Regions from separate parts of the Mesorhizobium sp. P3_A10 genome, predicted to be linked through region 2. Evidence: riboswitches for the same ligand, from Rfam matches in the RefSeq annotation. Region 2 holds a riboswitch; the other holds the start of a gene.

Region 1 (7,587 bases), on a different contig from region 2:
TCGAGGGCGGCGATGGTCTTCTGGAACGAGGCCGGATCGCGCTCGTAGTAGGCCGGATCGGCGATGTTGTTCTCCAGCCGCGAGATCGACGCCGTCACCGCCTCGATTTTTTTCGGCAGCGATTCCAGCGCGAACTTCTGTTTGAACGACAGCTTTTTTGCCGGGCCTTTTGGCGCGGATGCTTCCGTCCTGACAGCGGCAGTCATTTCGCCAATCTCTGCCTTCGCCCGCGCCTTGCGATCGTCGAGCCTGGTGCCACCGCGCTGCGCCAGCATGTCGGAATAGCCACCGGCATATTCGATCCAGCGGCCGTCGCCATCCGGCGCGATCAGGCTGGTCACGGTGCGGTCGAGAAAATCGCGATCATGGCTGACCAGGATGACGGTGCCGGCGAAACCGGCGACCAGTTCCTGCAGTAGTTCCAGCGTCTCCATGTCGAGATCGTTGGTCGGCTCATCGAGCACCAGAAGGTTTGCCGGCCGCGCTAAAACGCGGGCGAGCAGCAGGCGCGCCCGCTCGCCGCCGGAGAGCTCACGCACCGGCGTGCGCGCCTGTTCCGGCTTGAACAGGAAATCCTTCATGTAGGAGACGACATGACGCTGCTCGCCATTGATGACGAGGTTTTCACCGCGCCCGTCGGTGAGATATTGCGCCAGCGTTTCTTGCGGGTCGACGGCCTCGCGCTTCTGGTCGAGCGTGGCGATTTCCAGATTGGTGCCGAGCCGCACCGAGCCCGCATCCGGCGTCATCTCGCCGGTCAGCATCTTCAGCAGTGTCGTCTTGCCGGCGCCGTTCGGCCCGACCAGGCCGACGCGATCGCCGCGCTGGATGCGAGTCGAAAAACCCTTGACCACGGTGAGGTCGCCAAAGCTCTTCTCGATGTTCTTGGCCTCGATCACCAGCTTGCCGGATTCGGCGGCGTCGCTGGCCACCATGTTTGCCGCGCCCTCGGCGCCGCGATGGCCGCGAAAGCGCTGGCGCATGGTCTGCAGTTCGCCGAGCCGGCGCATGTTGCGCTTGCGCCGCGCCGTCACGCCATAGCGCAGCCAGTGTTCTTCGCGCACGATCTGGCGGCCGAGCTTGTGCTGCTCGCGCTCTTCCTCTTCCAGCACCACGTCGCGCCATTCCTCGAAGTGAGCAAAACCCTTGTCGAGACGGCGGGTCTGGCCGCGGTCGAGCCAGATGGTGGCGCGCGACACGCGCTCGAGAAAGCGGCGATCATGCGAGATGACGACCAGTGCCGAGGAGGTGCGGGCGAGCTCCTCTTCCAGCCATTCGATCACCGAGAGATCGAGATGGTTGGTCGGCTCATCGAGCAGCAGGATATCCGGCTCTGGCGCCATCACGCGGGCAAGGGCGGCGCGGCGCGCCTCGCCGCCGGAGAGGTCGTTCGGCCGTTCCTCGCCGGACAGGCCGAGATGCTCCATCAGATAGGTGGCGCGATAGGGATCGTCGGCCGGTCCGAGCCCCGCCTCGACATAGGCGCGCACACTTGCGAAATCATCCATGTCGGGCACTTGTGGAAGGTAGCGCACGGTCGCCGAGGGCTGGCGGAACACTTCGCCGTCCTGCGGCTCGATCAGCCCGGCGGCGATCTTCAGCAGCGTCGACTTGCCGGAGCCGTTGCGGCCGACCAGCGCGATCTTGTCGCCGGCCGATGCGGTCAGCGCGGCGCCGTCGAGCAGCGGTGTACCGCCGAAGGTCAGTTTTACCCCGTCGAGATTGAGAAGCGGCGGCGCCATGTCAGCTTTCTGGAAGAGGGTAGGGGTGAGCGAGCAACAGCGCGCGGCCACCACCCAGTGCAATTTCGAGCCGGCCCTTGACCTCGTTGGAAATGGTCAGCGAGGAGCCGAAGGCAACCTCGACATGGGCGAGTGGCCATTTGGCGCCGGTGACGGTCAGGCCGGACAGATCGGAAAAGCCAAGGATCGAAAACAGCGTGCCGTCGGCATAGTCGAAACCGGCCTTGCCCGGCAGCAATGGGATGCCCTCCTGCGCGCCGCTGGTCAACAGCACCTGCGTGCCGGCCTCGGCCAGCCGGAGGCTGAGCGCCAGATGCAGGAAAGCGTGGTCGGCGCGTTTGCCGCCGAAGGCGCCGGCGAGCACAAGGCTGGTCGCCCCGCGTTCGAGCGCGGCGGCGATGGCCAGTTCGCCATCGGTCTTGTCTTTTTCCGGCGGAAACACCTGGCGGGGCACGGATGCCAGGTCGTCCGGCAGATCGGCCGGCACGGAATCGAAATCGCCGACCCAGAGCTCCGGCATCAGGCCGAGCATCCTGGCATGGCCGATGCCGGCATCGGCGGCGATGACGCGCGAGCCTTCGACCTGGCGGTCGAGCAGCGGCGTGCGGATGAGATCGCCGCCAAGCAGGATGGTGAATGTGCTCATATCTGGTGGCCCTTACCAGCCCGGCACGAGAAACGGAAGGCGGCAAACTCCCACTTGCGCGGTCGATCGGCCGGGCCTATGTGTCGAAACGCTCTAACGGGGTGCCGGACGCAATCTTCGCGGACCGGCTGAGAGGCAGTCTCGCCAACCCGCTGAACCTGATCCGGTTTGTACCGGCGGAGGGATTAGACGTTTCGGACAAGCCCGACGCCTCAATTCCTTTCAACGCGAACGAAGGAGGCGCCGATGCGCACGCTTTTTTACTCTCTTGTCTCCGCAACAGTTCTTGCGGCATCCGTTCTTGCCACGTCCGGGCCGGCATCCGCCCAGGAAAAGCTCACCGTCTACACCTATGAGAGCTTCACTGCTGACTGGGGTCCCGGCCCTGCGGTAAAAAAGGCCTTCGAGGCCGAATGCGCCTGCACCCTCGACTTCGTCTCGGTCGCCGATGGCGTGGCATTGCTCAACCGCGTCAGGCTCGAAGGTGCCGCGACCAAGGCCGACATCGTGCTCGGCCTCGACACCAATCTCACCGCCGAGGCAAAGGCCTCCGGCCTGTTTGCGCCGCATGGCGCGGTGTCTGAAAACAACGTGCCGGGTGGCTGGAGCGACGACACTTTCGTACCGTTCGACTATGGCTATTTCGCCGTCGTCTACGACACCGAGAAGCTGAAGACGCCGCCCAAGAGCCTGAAGGAATTGGTCGAGGGCAGCAGCGACGAGAAGATCGTCATCCAGGATCCGCGCACCTCGACGCCGGGGCTCGGCCTGCTGCTCTGGGTGAAGTCGGTCTATGGCGACAAGGCGCCGGAAGCCTGGGCCAAGCTCAAGGCGAAGGTGCTGACCGTGACGCCGGGCTGGAGCGAGGCCTATGGCCTGTTCACCAAGGGCGAGGCGCCGATGGTGCTGTCCTACACCACCTCGCCGGCCTACCACATGGTTGCCGAAAACACCGAGCGCTACCAGGCGGCGTCCTTCGAAGAGGGCGAGTATCTGCAGATCGAGGTCGCCGGTATCACCACCACAGGCGCGAAGAACCCGCTGGCGGAAAAGTTCATCGCCTTCATGACCGGGCCGAAATTCCAGGATGTCATCCCCGAGACCAACTGGATGTTCCCGGCCGGCAAGACCGACAAGCCGCTCAACCCGGCCTTTGACAAACTGGTCAAGCCGATCAAGACCTTGCTGTTCAGCCCGGAAGAGGTCGCGGCCAACCGCAAGGCCTGGGTGGATGAGTGGCTTGCGGTGATGAGCAAATAGGAATCAAGCCTCGTCGGATGTTTGTGCCAAGCCACCCCCCTCTGTCCTCCGGGACATCTCCCCCTCAAGGGGGGAGATGGGCAGCTTTGGCGCTTCGCCAAGCCCCGCAACATTGGAGATTGGCGAAAGCTACCGAGTGCGTAATCTCCCCCCTTGAGGGGGAGATGTCCGGCAGGACAGAGGGGGGTGGGCGGGAACTCGACGTTCGCGAATTGTTTCCGTCAGCCCATCGAAGTGTCGGATAGCGCGAGATGCGTTCGCACTATTCCTCTGACCCTCGCATCACTGCCGGCGTCGTCGCGCTGGCGGCGATCGCGCTGTTGATCGGCGGCGCGTTCGCCGGGCTCGTCCTCGAAGGCGGGCGGGACCTGTCCGGCGCGGTGTCGGCCTTCGATCCCTATCTCCTGCGCGTCGCCCGCTTCACGCTGTGGCAGGCGGCTCTCTCGACGCTGCTTTCCGTGGTGCCGGCGCTGTTCGTCGCCCGCGCGCTGTCGCGGCATCCGCGCTTCTTCGGACGCGGTTTCATCCTGCAGCTGTTCGCCGTACCGCTGGCGCTGCCGGCGATCGTCGCTGCACTTGGCATTCTCGCCCTCTACGGCCGCGCCGGCTATTTCGCCGGCGTGCTCGGCACGCTCGGCGGCCAAAGCTGGCCCGGCATTTACGGCCTGTCCGGCATTTTGGTCGCGCATGTCTTCTTTAACCTGCCGCTCAGCGTGCGGCTGTTCCTCGAAGCGCTGGGCACGGTGCCTGCCGATCAGTGGCGGCTGGCGAGCCAGCTTGGCATGGGCGCGGCGCCGGCCTTCCGGCTGATCGAGTGGCCGACATTGCGCGCGGCCCTGCCTGGCGTCGCCGGGCTTGTCTTCATGCTCTGCATCACCTCCTTCACCATCGTACTGATCCTCGGTGGCGGGCCGGCCGCGACGACGCTGGAGGTCGCCATCTACCAGGCGCTGCGCTTTGATTTCGATCCCGCACGGGCAGTAACACTGACGCTGCTGCAGATTGCGCTGACCTTCGCCGTGGTGCTCGCCTTGACGCGGCTTGGCGCCAACACTGTCGGCGATGCCAATCTGCCGGTTGTGTCGCGCCGGTATCTTTCGGCTGGTGCGGCTGAGACCATGCTGAATGCAGTCTTGATTGTTCTCGCCCTGCTGTTCGTCGCCGGACCAATGGCGGCGACAGTGATGTCGGGCCTCGGCGCTGATCTCAGCCGTCTCGCCAGCGAGAGCGCGGTGCGGCAGGCGACGCTGACCAGCGCCGTGCTGGCCTTCCTGTCGGCGCTGCTTTCGGTGGCGCTGGCGCTGGCGCTGATCATGGCGCGGCGGGCCTTGTCGCTAAGCCGCCGCGTTGGCGCCAGAACGCTGCTCGAACACGCCACCGACACCGGCGCCGGCTTTGTGCTTGTCGTGCCGCCGATCGTCATCGGCGCCGGCTGGTTTTTGGCCCTGCGCACGGTCAGCGATGTCTTTGCCATTGCACCGATCATGGTCGTCACCGTCAACGCGGTGATGGCGATGCCGTTTGCGCTTCGCGCCGTCCGCCCCGCCTATGATGCGGCGAGCGAACGCCATGAGCGGCTTTGTGCACAACTCGGCATTTCCGGCTGGAGCCGGCTGCGGCTGATCGACTGGCCGTCGCTGCGGCGGCCGCTCGCCACCGGCTTTGCCTTTGCCATGGCGCTGTCGCTTGGCGATCTCGGCGTCATTGCGCTGTTCGGCAGTGATTCCGTGCAGACACTGCCCTATCTGCTGCTGTCGCGCATGGGCAGTTACCGCACTGCGGACGCCGCCGGCCTGGCGCTGCTGCTCGGCGTGGTTTGTCTGGCGCTGGTGCTGGTGGCGGACTGGCTGGGACGGGGAGAAAAGTCATGACGTCCGCGAACCAGAGCTCCGGCGACGAAAAAGGCGCGGCCGTGCGGCTGGACAAGGTCACGTTCGGCTATGCTGAAATGCCGTTCCTATTCGACGTCGAGTTCGCCGCGTCGAAGATCACCGCCATCATGGGAGCGAGCGGCTCGGGAAAGTCGACACTGCTCAATCTGGTCGCTGGCTTCGAGACACCGCAGTCTGGCCGGGTGCTGATCGGCGGCGCCGACATCAGCGCCGAGCCGCCCTCGGCGCGGCCGGTGTCGATGGTGTTCCAGGAAAACAACCTCTTTGCCCATCTTTCGGTGGAACGCAATGTCGGGCTCGGCCGCTCGCCTTCGCTCAGCCTGAGCGAGGCCGACCGCGCCGCAATTGCCGAGGCGCTCAAGCGCGTCGGCCTTGCCGACAAGGAGAGACGCCTGCCGCGCGAACTCTCCGGTGGTGAGCGGCAGCGTGTCGCACTCGCCCGCGTTCTGGTGCGCGACCGGCCAGTGCTGTTGCTCGACGAGCCTTTCGCCTCGCTCGGACCGGCGCTGCGCGACGACATGCTCGACCTGGTTGTGTCCGTTCATGCGGAACGGCAGATGACGGTGCTGTTCGTGACCCACCAGCCGGAAGATGCGCGCCGTGTCGGTCAGAACATGGTGTTCCTGGACAATGGCACGGTTGCCGCAACCGGGGCTGCAGCTGATTTCTTTGCCGGGGCTGGCCCTGATGCCTTTCGGCGCTATATCGGCACGGGTCCGGGCGGATCACGAGATGTTGCCCGGAAGCGGACATAATTTACGGCCAAACCGGGTTGAGGCGAGGTGGCGCTTGCTTGCCATGGTCAAGGTAGTGTGGCTAGGTCCGCCCAGTACTGGTCCGGCACAGGCCGTGATTTGCCCCTACAGCGTCGTGTCCATTCGGACGACAAGGATGCTGTAGGTTTTTGATTTTGTGCGTGATCTCCAAGCCGCCGGCGCGAACCTTCGGTTCGGGATCATGTGTTGAGAGCCGAAAGGAAGCTGTTCTGCCGACCGGCACAGACACAGTACGACGCAGTCCGCTGGCGCGCTTTCTCACGCTGGCCGGCTTGGCCGTGGCGCTGGCAAGCTGCCAGATGTTCACGCCTCCGGACGTGCAGGAATCCGGCTTCCAGCCGTCCGACAAGCCGATCACGGTCGACAATGTCGCCGCCAACAGCAAGCTCGCCGAGCTGGCGAAGGCGCAGCACCCGCGCATCCTCGCCACCTATGGTGGCGAATATTCCGATGCCAAGCTCGAACGCATGGTCGCCAAGGTCGTCGGCCGCCTGACTGTGGTGTCGGCCAACCCGACCCAGACTTATCGCATCACCATCCTCAATTCGCCCAACGTCAACGCCTTCGCGCTGCCGGGCGGCTATCTCTACGTCACGCGTGGCCTCTTGGCGCTGGCCAATGATTCGGCCGAGCTTGCCGCCGTCATCGCGCATGAGATGGGCCACGTCACCGCCAACCATGGCCTGCAGCGCCAGCAGCTGGAGGCCGAGGAAGGGTTGGCAACCAAGGTCGTCTCCGATGTGCTCGGCGACAGCCCGACCGCCAAGGCGGCGCTGATCCGTGGCAAGTTGAAGCTCGCCCAGTTCTCGCGCAACCAGGAGCTGGAGGCCGACGCCATCGGCATCAAATCGATCGGCGAGGCGGGTTTCGATCCGTTTGCCGCCGGCCGCTTCCTGCAGTCGATGTCGGCCTATACCGATTTCCGCTCGATCAGCGGCGCCACCGATGCCAGCCTCGACTTCCTGGCGACGCACCCCAACACGCCGCAGCGTATCGATCTGGCGCAGCGCCATGCCCGCCAGTTCGGCGCGCCAGGCGTCGGCACGCGCGACCGTGATTCCTTCCTTGCCGGCATAGACGGCCTGCTCTACGGCGACACGCCGGAGGAAGGCTATGTGCGCGGCGAAACCTTCATGCATCCGGGCCTCGGCGTCTCCTTCTCGGTGCCCGATGGTTTCATCATCGACAATTCGGCCGCGGCGGTGACCGCTACCGGCCCCGGCGACATGGCGATCCGCTTCGACGGTGTGGCGATCGACAAGAACCGCCCG
Region 2 (7,587 bases):
AGGCGCGGGAAACAGCATTTCATCCATATCGAAAACCTCCCGGAAAGCGTTGCAGCGCCTTCAATGCGCAACAGCGCCATGCGGTTCCCGGACGAATGAGTCCCCGATCAATTAGCCATGTCTGAGGGAACAACAGGCTTCCCCCGACGTTTGCCTCCTACAGAGCTCGCCATCTTGAACCATGAAAGTCCTCGCACAGGCGGGGCGGGCGAAGCTTGCAAACAACAGGAGAGAACGATGAAAAACTTTCTGATTCCTGCCGCTACCGGCCTGGCTCTGCTGGCCGGCACCGGCGTTGCCGCAGCCGACGAAGTTGTCGTCGTTTCGCCCCAACAGCAGACGGTCATTCGCGAATATGTGCACAAGCACCCATTGGCCTCGATCAACCTCCTCGGCGTGGAACTGAATGTCGGTTCCACGTTGCCCGACACGGTCGAGCTTCAGCCGATTGAGGTTCCCGACGTTCAATACAGATATACCGTCGTCGGCGACCATACCGTTCTGGTCGACCCTGCGACCCATCGGATCGTAGAGGTCATCGACTGATACTTGCCTTTCCTGTCGTCCCTCGAAAGGGGCGGCAGGCTGGGCAGTGGGTCTGGGGATATGAAAGGAACCTCCATGTTACGGCATGCCGAGGCACCCGATGTGGCCAAATCCGTCGACAAGCTGCTCGCCGAACGCAGCAGTGCGCTTTTGTCGATGAGGACAGTGATTGAAATGGTGCGGGAGCGCACCGGAACCGAACGCTCGGATGCCGATCTGGAAGGGCTGATCGCAAAGAAAGCCGCTATCCTTGGCGTTGCAATACTGTCCGACAAGAACTGACGGCCGATGAATATGCTGCCTTCGCTTTGATCCCAAGACGGCGATCGAAATTTCAGCTAAAACAGTGCCGGCTCACGGGATTCGAATCGAACCGATGGAGGCAGGAGTGACGGACGACAGGCATGAACGCATTCGCCAAAGGGCGCACGCGATCTGGGAAAAGGCCGGGCGGCCCGAAGGCGCGCATCAGCAGCATTGGGACCAGGCCACCGCCGAGGTGGACGGCGATGCTGCTAAGCCCAAGGCAGCGCCGAAGAAGGCCGCCGCCAAGCCGGCCAAAGCCACCGCCGCCAAGGCAGCAAAGCCGGCGGCCGCCAAGCCCGCCAGCAAGCCCGCCAAGCCAAAAGCCAAGAGCTGAGCCCGGCGGCCAAGTGGCCGGGCCGGACCTCTTTTCCACTCCCGCGCGAAACGACGCGGAACGACGTTGCCGCTATCGCGGTTGCGCTGAAGCCCTGCTTCGTCAGCTGTCCCAAGATCGTACTTAAGAATATTAGAATATAAAAAGGTAGATAAAATACTTGGGAAATGGTGGGTTTGCTGAATGTGGTGGGGCATTCGATGTGACATCGCCGCAACGTGCCCGATATCAATTAAATCCACCCAGTAAAAGTCAGGTATTCATCCGATCACGCCGTTGACACGGCGCGCCTCCGCATGCGCCTTTTCGCGTTAGGGTTTTCTTAACGTTCGGGGTAGGGCAATGCGGAACATCAACCATTTCATTTCATTTGCGTTTCTGGCCGCGGCAGGCAGCCTTTCAGCGCCGGCCCTGGCGGCGCCGGTCGAGTATGTGAAAGTCTGCTCGCTCTATGGCGCGCGATTCTACTACAGCCCCGGCACCGACACCTGCATCAACGCCAATACCGGCGAGACGCGGCGCGTGACCGCCGATGGCGTCGTGGTTTCCAAGACCGCGCTGGCCAAGAGCGTCGACGAGATCGATGCCCGCGTCGCCCGCGCCTTTGAAAGCGCCTCGGTGGCCTCGGCGCTCACCAGCCCGGATCTTGTTCAGGGCGAACATTTTGGCCTGCGCGTCAACTGGGGCAATGCCGGCCAGGCCGATGCCATGGGAATCACTGGCGCCGCTGTTCTGGGCGAGGGCTTCTTGCCCAGCGGCGGCCGGCTGACCGGCGCGGCGGGCGTCGCGTTTTCGGGCGGAACCGTCGGCGGCAATGCCGGCCTGCAACTCACCTGGTAAGAGCTAGGTAGGGGCAAGCCATGTTCAGATATCTTGTTGCGCCGGCGATTCTCGGCGCGGTTTGCGGCCTGTCCGCGCCCGCGCTTGCGAAGCCGCTCGAATATGTGAAGATCTGCTCGCTCTATGGCGCGCAATATTACTACAGCCCCGGCACCGACACCTGCATCAACGCCGATACGGGCGTGACCAAGCGAGCGGCCGAGGATGGCACCGTCACCGGCAAGACCGCGCTGGCAAGTCATGTCGACGACGTCGACAACCGCATCACGCGCGCCTTCGAGAACGCCTCGATCTCAGCCGCCCTTGCAGCGCCCGATCTCGTTCAGGGCGAACATTTCGGCCTGCGCGTCAACTGGGGCAATGCCGGCGGGGCCGACGCCTTCGGCTTCACCGGCGCCGCCGTGCTGGGAGAGGGCTTCGCACATGGCGGTCGGCTGACCGGAACGCTTGGCGTCGCCTTTTCCGGCGGGGCCGTCGGCGGCAATGCCGGCCTGCAGTTCAGTTGGTAAGGTGACTGCCGGCCTTGCTTCACGCCTCCCAGGCATAGCTGGAGAGCGCAAAGCGGATGCCGGCCGCCGTCATCGCCAACTCGCATTCGGTGATCCGGCGCAGATTGCGCAAATAGCGCGCCACCGTCTGCGGCAGCCAGCCGGCGCAGGCCTCGGCGTAAGCGCGGCTGTGCACGAGGGTGCCTGACGACAGCCTCTCCTCCTTCTCGGCAATGACTTTCAGATACTGGCGGATGAAGCGGATGTCGTCGGCGATGTCCTGGCTGGCCATGCGCCAAGCTCCGGCGAGACGCTCGCGGCGCTCGATCGACAGGGCCGAGATCAGCGGACGCGAGAGGTCGGTGAAGGCGGCGTGGTCTGCGGTGCTCATCCAGGTCTCTCCCGTGGGATCGGAGATAGTACTTTATGTACGAAATCGCGTCAAGCAGATTTCGTACAATTTGAACGACTGAAGCAGCGTCTGGCGCAACGCTTTCCCGCTACGCTTCAAAAAAACCCCTTCCGCAATCGCTCGAATGGTGCTTTAACGCGCCCATCCACAGGGGTGCTCCGTACGGTCGGGGCTGAGACGGGGGCGGCAAGCCCACAGACCCTAGAAGCTGATCTGGGTAATACCAGCGGAGCGAGGCGGGCGATGTTTTCTGGCGCACAGATTTCCCTACACCCCATGACCGACGATTTCGTCGGCGTCATCCTTGGCGCACTCGGCGCGCTCGATCCCTGGCGCGACAGGCTGAGAATCGAGACCGACGACATCTCGACCTTGCTGGTCGGGTCGCCAGAAGTGCTGTTCCCGGCGATGCGCGACCTGTTCGTGGCGGCAGCAGGCAGCGGCAAACATTGCGTGCTGTCGGCGGCGATTTCGCGCGGCTGCCCGGGCGAGCCGGATGACCCGATCTGCCGCACCGATGCACTCGGTGGACCTGTCGGGCCGCTTGGGCCCCGCAAGGACGCGGCCATTGCGGCGGTGCGCCAGGCCGGCGCCACCGGCCAGCCGACAGCGGCGCAATTCTCGCTCTATGTGATGGGCACCGACGATCACATGGACGAGATCTACGGCTGCATCGACTTTCTCGAACAGTCCGGCGTCTACGACCGCTCCAAAAACTTCTGCACCAAATTGCGCGGCGATGCCGGCGCGGTGTTTGCGGCGCTGAACGAGGCCTTCTGCCGCTTCGGGCCGGGTGCCGGCCACGTAACCCTCGACGTCACGGTATCGGCCAACAGCCCGTCCGCTGTCTGAGCCGCTGCGCACTTCGCGCCGTCCGTCAAAGGTTATGTCCGTGACCCTGTCATCCGCCCCTTCGCGCCCGCTCGCGCGTGTCACCAACGCCATCGCCAGGGTCGCACCGGCGATCGTCTCGGTCGGCCTTTTGCTGCTGGCGTGGGAATTGTATGCCCGATTCTCCGGCATCAAGCCGACGATATTGCCGGCACCGTCGCGTGTGTTGGAACAGGCACTGCTCAACCGCGATGCGTTGGTGGAAAATGCTATCCCCACCATCCGCGCCACGCTTGCCGGCTTTGCCTGTTCGCTCAGCGCCGCTTTCCTGCTGTCGGTGCTGGTCGACTTCTCGCCGCCGCTGCGCCGCGCGCTGTTTCCGCTGCTCATTGTCAGCCAGACCTTGCCGCTCATCGCCATCGCGCCGCTGGTGGTGCTGTGGTTCGGCTTCGGCCTGATGCCCAAGATCGTGCTGGTCGCGCTGGTCACCTTCTTCCCGATGTTGGTGGCGCTGGTTGAGGGCTATGACGCCACCGAGAAGGAGATCGGCCAGATACTGCGCGCCATGGGGGCAGGGCGCTGGCGCGTCTTCCTCTCGGCACGGCTGCCCTCGGCGCAGCCCTATTTCTTCGCCGGGCTGCGCACCGCCATCACCTATGCCGTCGTTGGCGCCATCTTCGCCGAATATGCGGGCGCTGCCAAAGGGCTGGGCATTTACATGCTCAACGCCAAGAACAATTTTCGCCCCGATCTGGTGCTGGCCGCGGTCGCCGTCAGCGCGGCGCTGACACTGCTCCTGTTCGGCGCAACGGTGCTGATCCAGCGGCTGGTCATGCCGTGGGAGCGGGTTGGACAGGAACGCGCCGGGGCAGGGCAATGACCCGGCTCGAACTACGCCACGTCAAAAAGCGCTTCGGCGACCTCAATGTGCTGGCTGATATCTCGCTCAGCGTCGGCGCTGGCGAATTCGTCTCCATCCTCGGGCCGTCCGGCGCCGGCAAGTCGACGCTGTTCCAACTGCTGACCGGCGCGCTGCAAGGCGAGGGCGAAATGCTGTTCGACGGCGCGCCGCTCGACGACCATGGCCGCCATTTCGCCTTCATGCCACAGCGCGACGCGCTGATGCCGTGGCGGCGCATCCTCGACAACACCACGCTCGGCCTTGAGGTGCAGGGCGTCGGGCGCAAGGCCGCCCGCGCCCGCGTCGCGCCGCTGTTTGCCGAGTTCGGCCTCGCCGGCTTCGAGCGACATTATCCGGCAGAGCTGTCCGGCGGCATGCGCCAGCGCGCCGCTCTTTTGCGCACCGTGGTGCAGGATCGCGACATGCTGCTGCTCGACGAACCCTTCGGCGCGCTCGACGCGCTGACCCGCGCCGGCATGCAGCACTGGCTGGAAGGCATGTGGCGGCGCCACCGCTGGACGGCGCTGCTGATCACTCATGACGTGCGCGAGGCGGTGCTGCTGTCCGACCGCATCTATGTGCTGTCGGCGCGCCCGGCTCGCATCGTCCGCGAAATCAAGGTGCCACGCCCACGCCGCTCGGGTGCGGACGCCGCGGCCCTCGAAGCCGAAATCCTCGACACCCTTCTCAACCCAGCCCAAGGAGAATGACCATGATTTCACTGACACGCCGCCAGGCACTGCTTTTGACGCTCGCCGCCGGACTGCCCTCACGCGCTTTCGCGGCGCCGCAAAAAGTCACCGTCGCGCTCGACTGGACCGTCAACACCAATCACATCGGCCTCTTTGTCGCCCGCGACAAAGGTTTCTATGCCGAGGCCGGCATCGAGGCTGAAATCCTGCCCTATGGCGATACCGGTGCCGGTACACTGGTCGCCAACCGCATCGCCGATTTCGGCATCGCCGGCGCCGGCTTCTTCACCCAGCGCGCCGCCGGCACCGATCTGAAGGCGGTCTATGCCGTGGTCCAGGCCGAGACCGGCCGGCTGGTGTTCAACGCCGCGCGCAGCGATATCAGGAGCCCGAAAGACTTGGACGGCCTGACCTATGGCGGCTTCGGCAGTGCCTGGGAAAACACGCTGATCTCGACCATGATCCGCCATGACGGCGGCAAGGGCAATTTCGAGACGGTGACGCTCGGCACCTCCGCCTATGAGGCGCTGGCCAACGGCTCGGTCGATTTCACGCTGGAAGTCTCGACCTGGGAAGGCGTCCAGGCCGCGTTGCAAGGCGTCAGGCAGCGCACCTTCCGCTATGCCGACTACGGCGTGCCCGATGAGCACACCACCTTCATCGCCTCCAGCGATGCATTTCTTTCGGCGAACCCGAAGGCCGCTTCCGCTTTCATCGAGGCAACGCGGCGCGGCTACCAGTTCGCCGTCGACCACGCGCAAGAAGCCGGCGATCTGCTGATCGCTTCCAACAAGGACGCCCTGACTGACCCGGCGCTGATCCACGCCTCGCTGAAGATGCTGGTCGACGGCCACTTCCTGCGCAGCCAAAGCGGCGCCATCGGCATCATCGACAAGGCCAAGATCGAAGCGATGGGAGCCTACCTCTTCACCGCCGGCATCCTGCGCGACGCCGACGGCAAGGCGCTGGAAGAACGCCCGGATTTCGAGGCGTATTTCAGCAATGAGTATCTGGTGTAGAGACGTTTGAGATCGCTGGCCCCGTGGGTGGCGGGGCCTGAAACCTTTGGCTAATTCCTGGCGATCTCATAGATGAGAGTCGTCTTGACGTGCCGTCCTGCTTCCCCTTCCAGAGACAGGGCCGCCTGATAGAATTTTGCAATAGCCGGGCACAGACCTTCATAGGCCTGGTTGGCACTGCCGATCGCCTCCATGTCGGCCTGTGTCCCGCCGGCGGCGACGAAAGCGGTGGCGACCAGCGACCATTCTTCGTCACTGGCCGGAGCGGCCGGCAGGCCGCTGCTCTTCGCCGCGCCGAACGCGAGGAACAACGTAGAGCCGATCTTGTCCATGCCCACCATGAAGTCATGATCCTGTGTATTCAGGGCACCGGGTCCCTTCGCCAGGTAGCTGTTGCAGGTCGCGGCGGATTCCCGCGCCATCACCTGTCTGAGCATATCGAGTTGGGCACGCAGCACTTCCGAGGCGTTGCTCTCAGGTGTCGATGGCACCAATGGCGCATATTTGTGCCTCAGATCGACCACCGCCAACCGGCTGACGTCTCGCGCCTGGTCGAAGCCGCCTCCCGATCTGGCCACATCTGTAATTTTTCGAATGATTTCATCGTAGTCGGCGGGAAATTCCTGCTTGATCGTCCTGAAGATGAGGAACTCCTGGCTCTGCAACTGCTCACTGACCTCAGCTGTGGTCAATGTTGCAGTGCTCGGCTTGCCCATCACCGTCTGATAGAGATATTTGCCGCCGGCAAAGCCAAGTGCCCATGGCAATGCCTTGACCGCAACGAACGACAAAGCGGCGATTGCCGCCACGCCCAAAGCTTTCCAGCGCGCCATCCGGCAGTCCTCCCGAATCTTGTTTCTAGTTTCCCCCGAGGCTGAGCGCCTTTTTGCGGTCGGCCTTGGCACGCTTCTGGTTGCCCTTGGCCGCCCAGGATTGGCTTCGGCCGGTGTAAGCGTCGGCATAGTTGGGATAGAGTTTGATGGCTTGATTGAAGTTGGCGATTGCGCCGTCGTGATCGCCCGCACGTGCTTGCAGGAGGCCTCTGCCATAGTAGCCCCCGGGGCTGTTGCGATCGATCTGGATCGCCATGTCGAAGTCGTCCTGCGCCTGCTTCAAGTCGCCTTTGACGACCCAAAGAATTCCGCGATCAACGTGCATTTTGGCGACGTTTGGACTGAGCTCGATCGCCTTGCCATAGTCTGCAATCGCGCCGTCGTA

The links. A riboswitch is a leader RNA that binds a small molecule or an ion and turns the genes downstream of it on or off. The one in region 2 is predicted to bind thiamine pyrophosphate.
Region 1: linked by a shared signal. The riboswitch ahead of thiB (thiamine ABC transporter substrate binding subunit) and the one ahead of AC1DXU_RS08780 (YkoF family thiamine/hydroxymethylpyrimidine-binding protein) in region 2 are both predicted to bind thiamine pyrophosphate.

The regions. Positions count from the first base shown of each region.
Region 1 is NZ_JBFUFZ010000007.1:910-8,496, forward strand. It holds gene AC1DXU_RS23740 (ABC-F family ATP-binding cassette domain-containing protein) at 1-1,742, opposite strand, end outside; gene AC1DXU_RS23745 (thiamine diphosphokinase) at 1,744-2,388, opposite strand; TPP riboswitch at 2,476-2,590, shown strand; gene thiB (thiamine ABC transporter substrate binding subunit) at 2,635-3,648, shown strand; gene thiP (thiamine/thiamine pyrophosphate ABC transporter permease) at 3,900-5,519, shown strand; gene thiQ (thiamine ABC transporter ATP-binding protein) at 5,516-6,295, shown strand; gene AC1DXU_RS23765 (M48 family metalloprotease) at 6,616-7,587, shown strand, end outside.
Region 2 is NZ_JBFUFZ010000002.1:405,617-413,203, reverse strand. It holds gene AC1DXU_RS08815 (DUF982 domain-containing protein) at 1-27, opposite strand, end outside; gene AC1DXU_RS08810 (DUF1236 domain-containing protein) at 238-546, shown strand; gene AC1DXU_RS08805 (hypothetical protein) at 622-828, shown strand; gene AC1DXU_RS08800 (DUF2934 domain-containing protein) at 935-1,186, shown strand; gene AC1DXU_RS08795 (porin) at 1,529-2,026, shown strand; gene AC1DXU_RS08790 (porin) at 2,047-2,535, shown strand; gene AC1DXU_RS08785 (hypothetical protein) at 2,555-2,905, opposite strand; TPP riboswitch at 3,066-3,179, shown strand; gene AC1DXU_RS08780 (YkoF family thiamine/hydroxymethylpyrimidine-binding protein) at 3,170-3,778, shown strand; gene AC1DXU_RS08775 (ABC transporter permease) at 3,813-4,637, shown strand; gene AC1DXU_RS08770 (ABC transporter ATP-binding protein) at 4,634-5,368, shown strand; gene AC1DXU_RS08765 (ABC transporter substrate-binding protein) at 5,371-6,369, shown strand; gene AC1DXU_RS08760 (hypothetical protein) at 6,420-7,202, opposite strand; gene AC1DXU_RS08755 (tetratricopeptide repeat protein) at 7,228-7,587, opposite strand, start outside.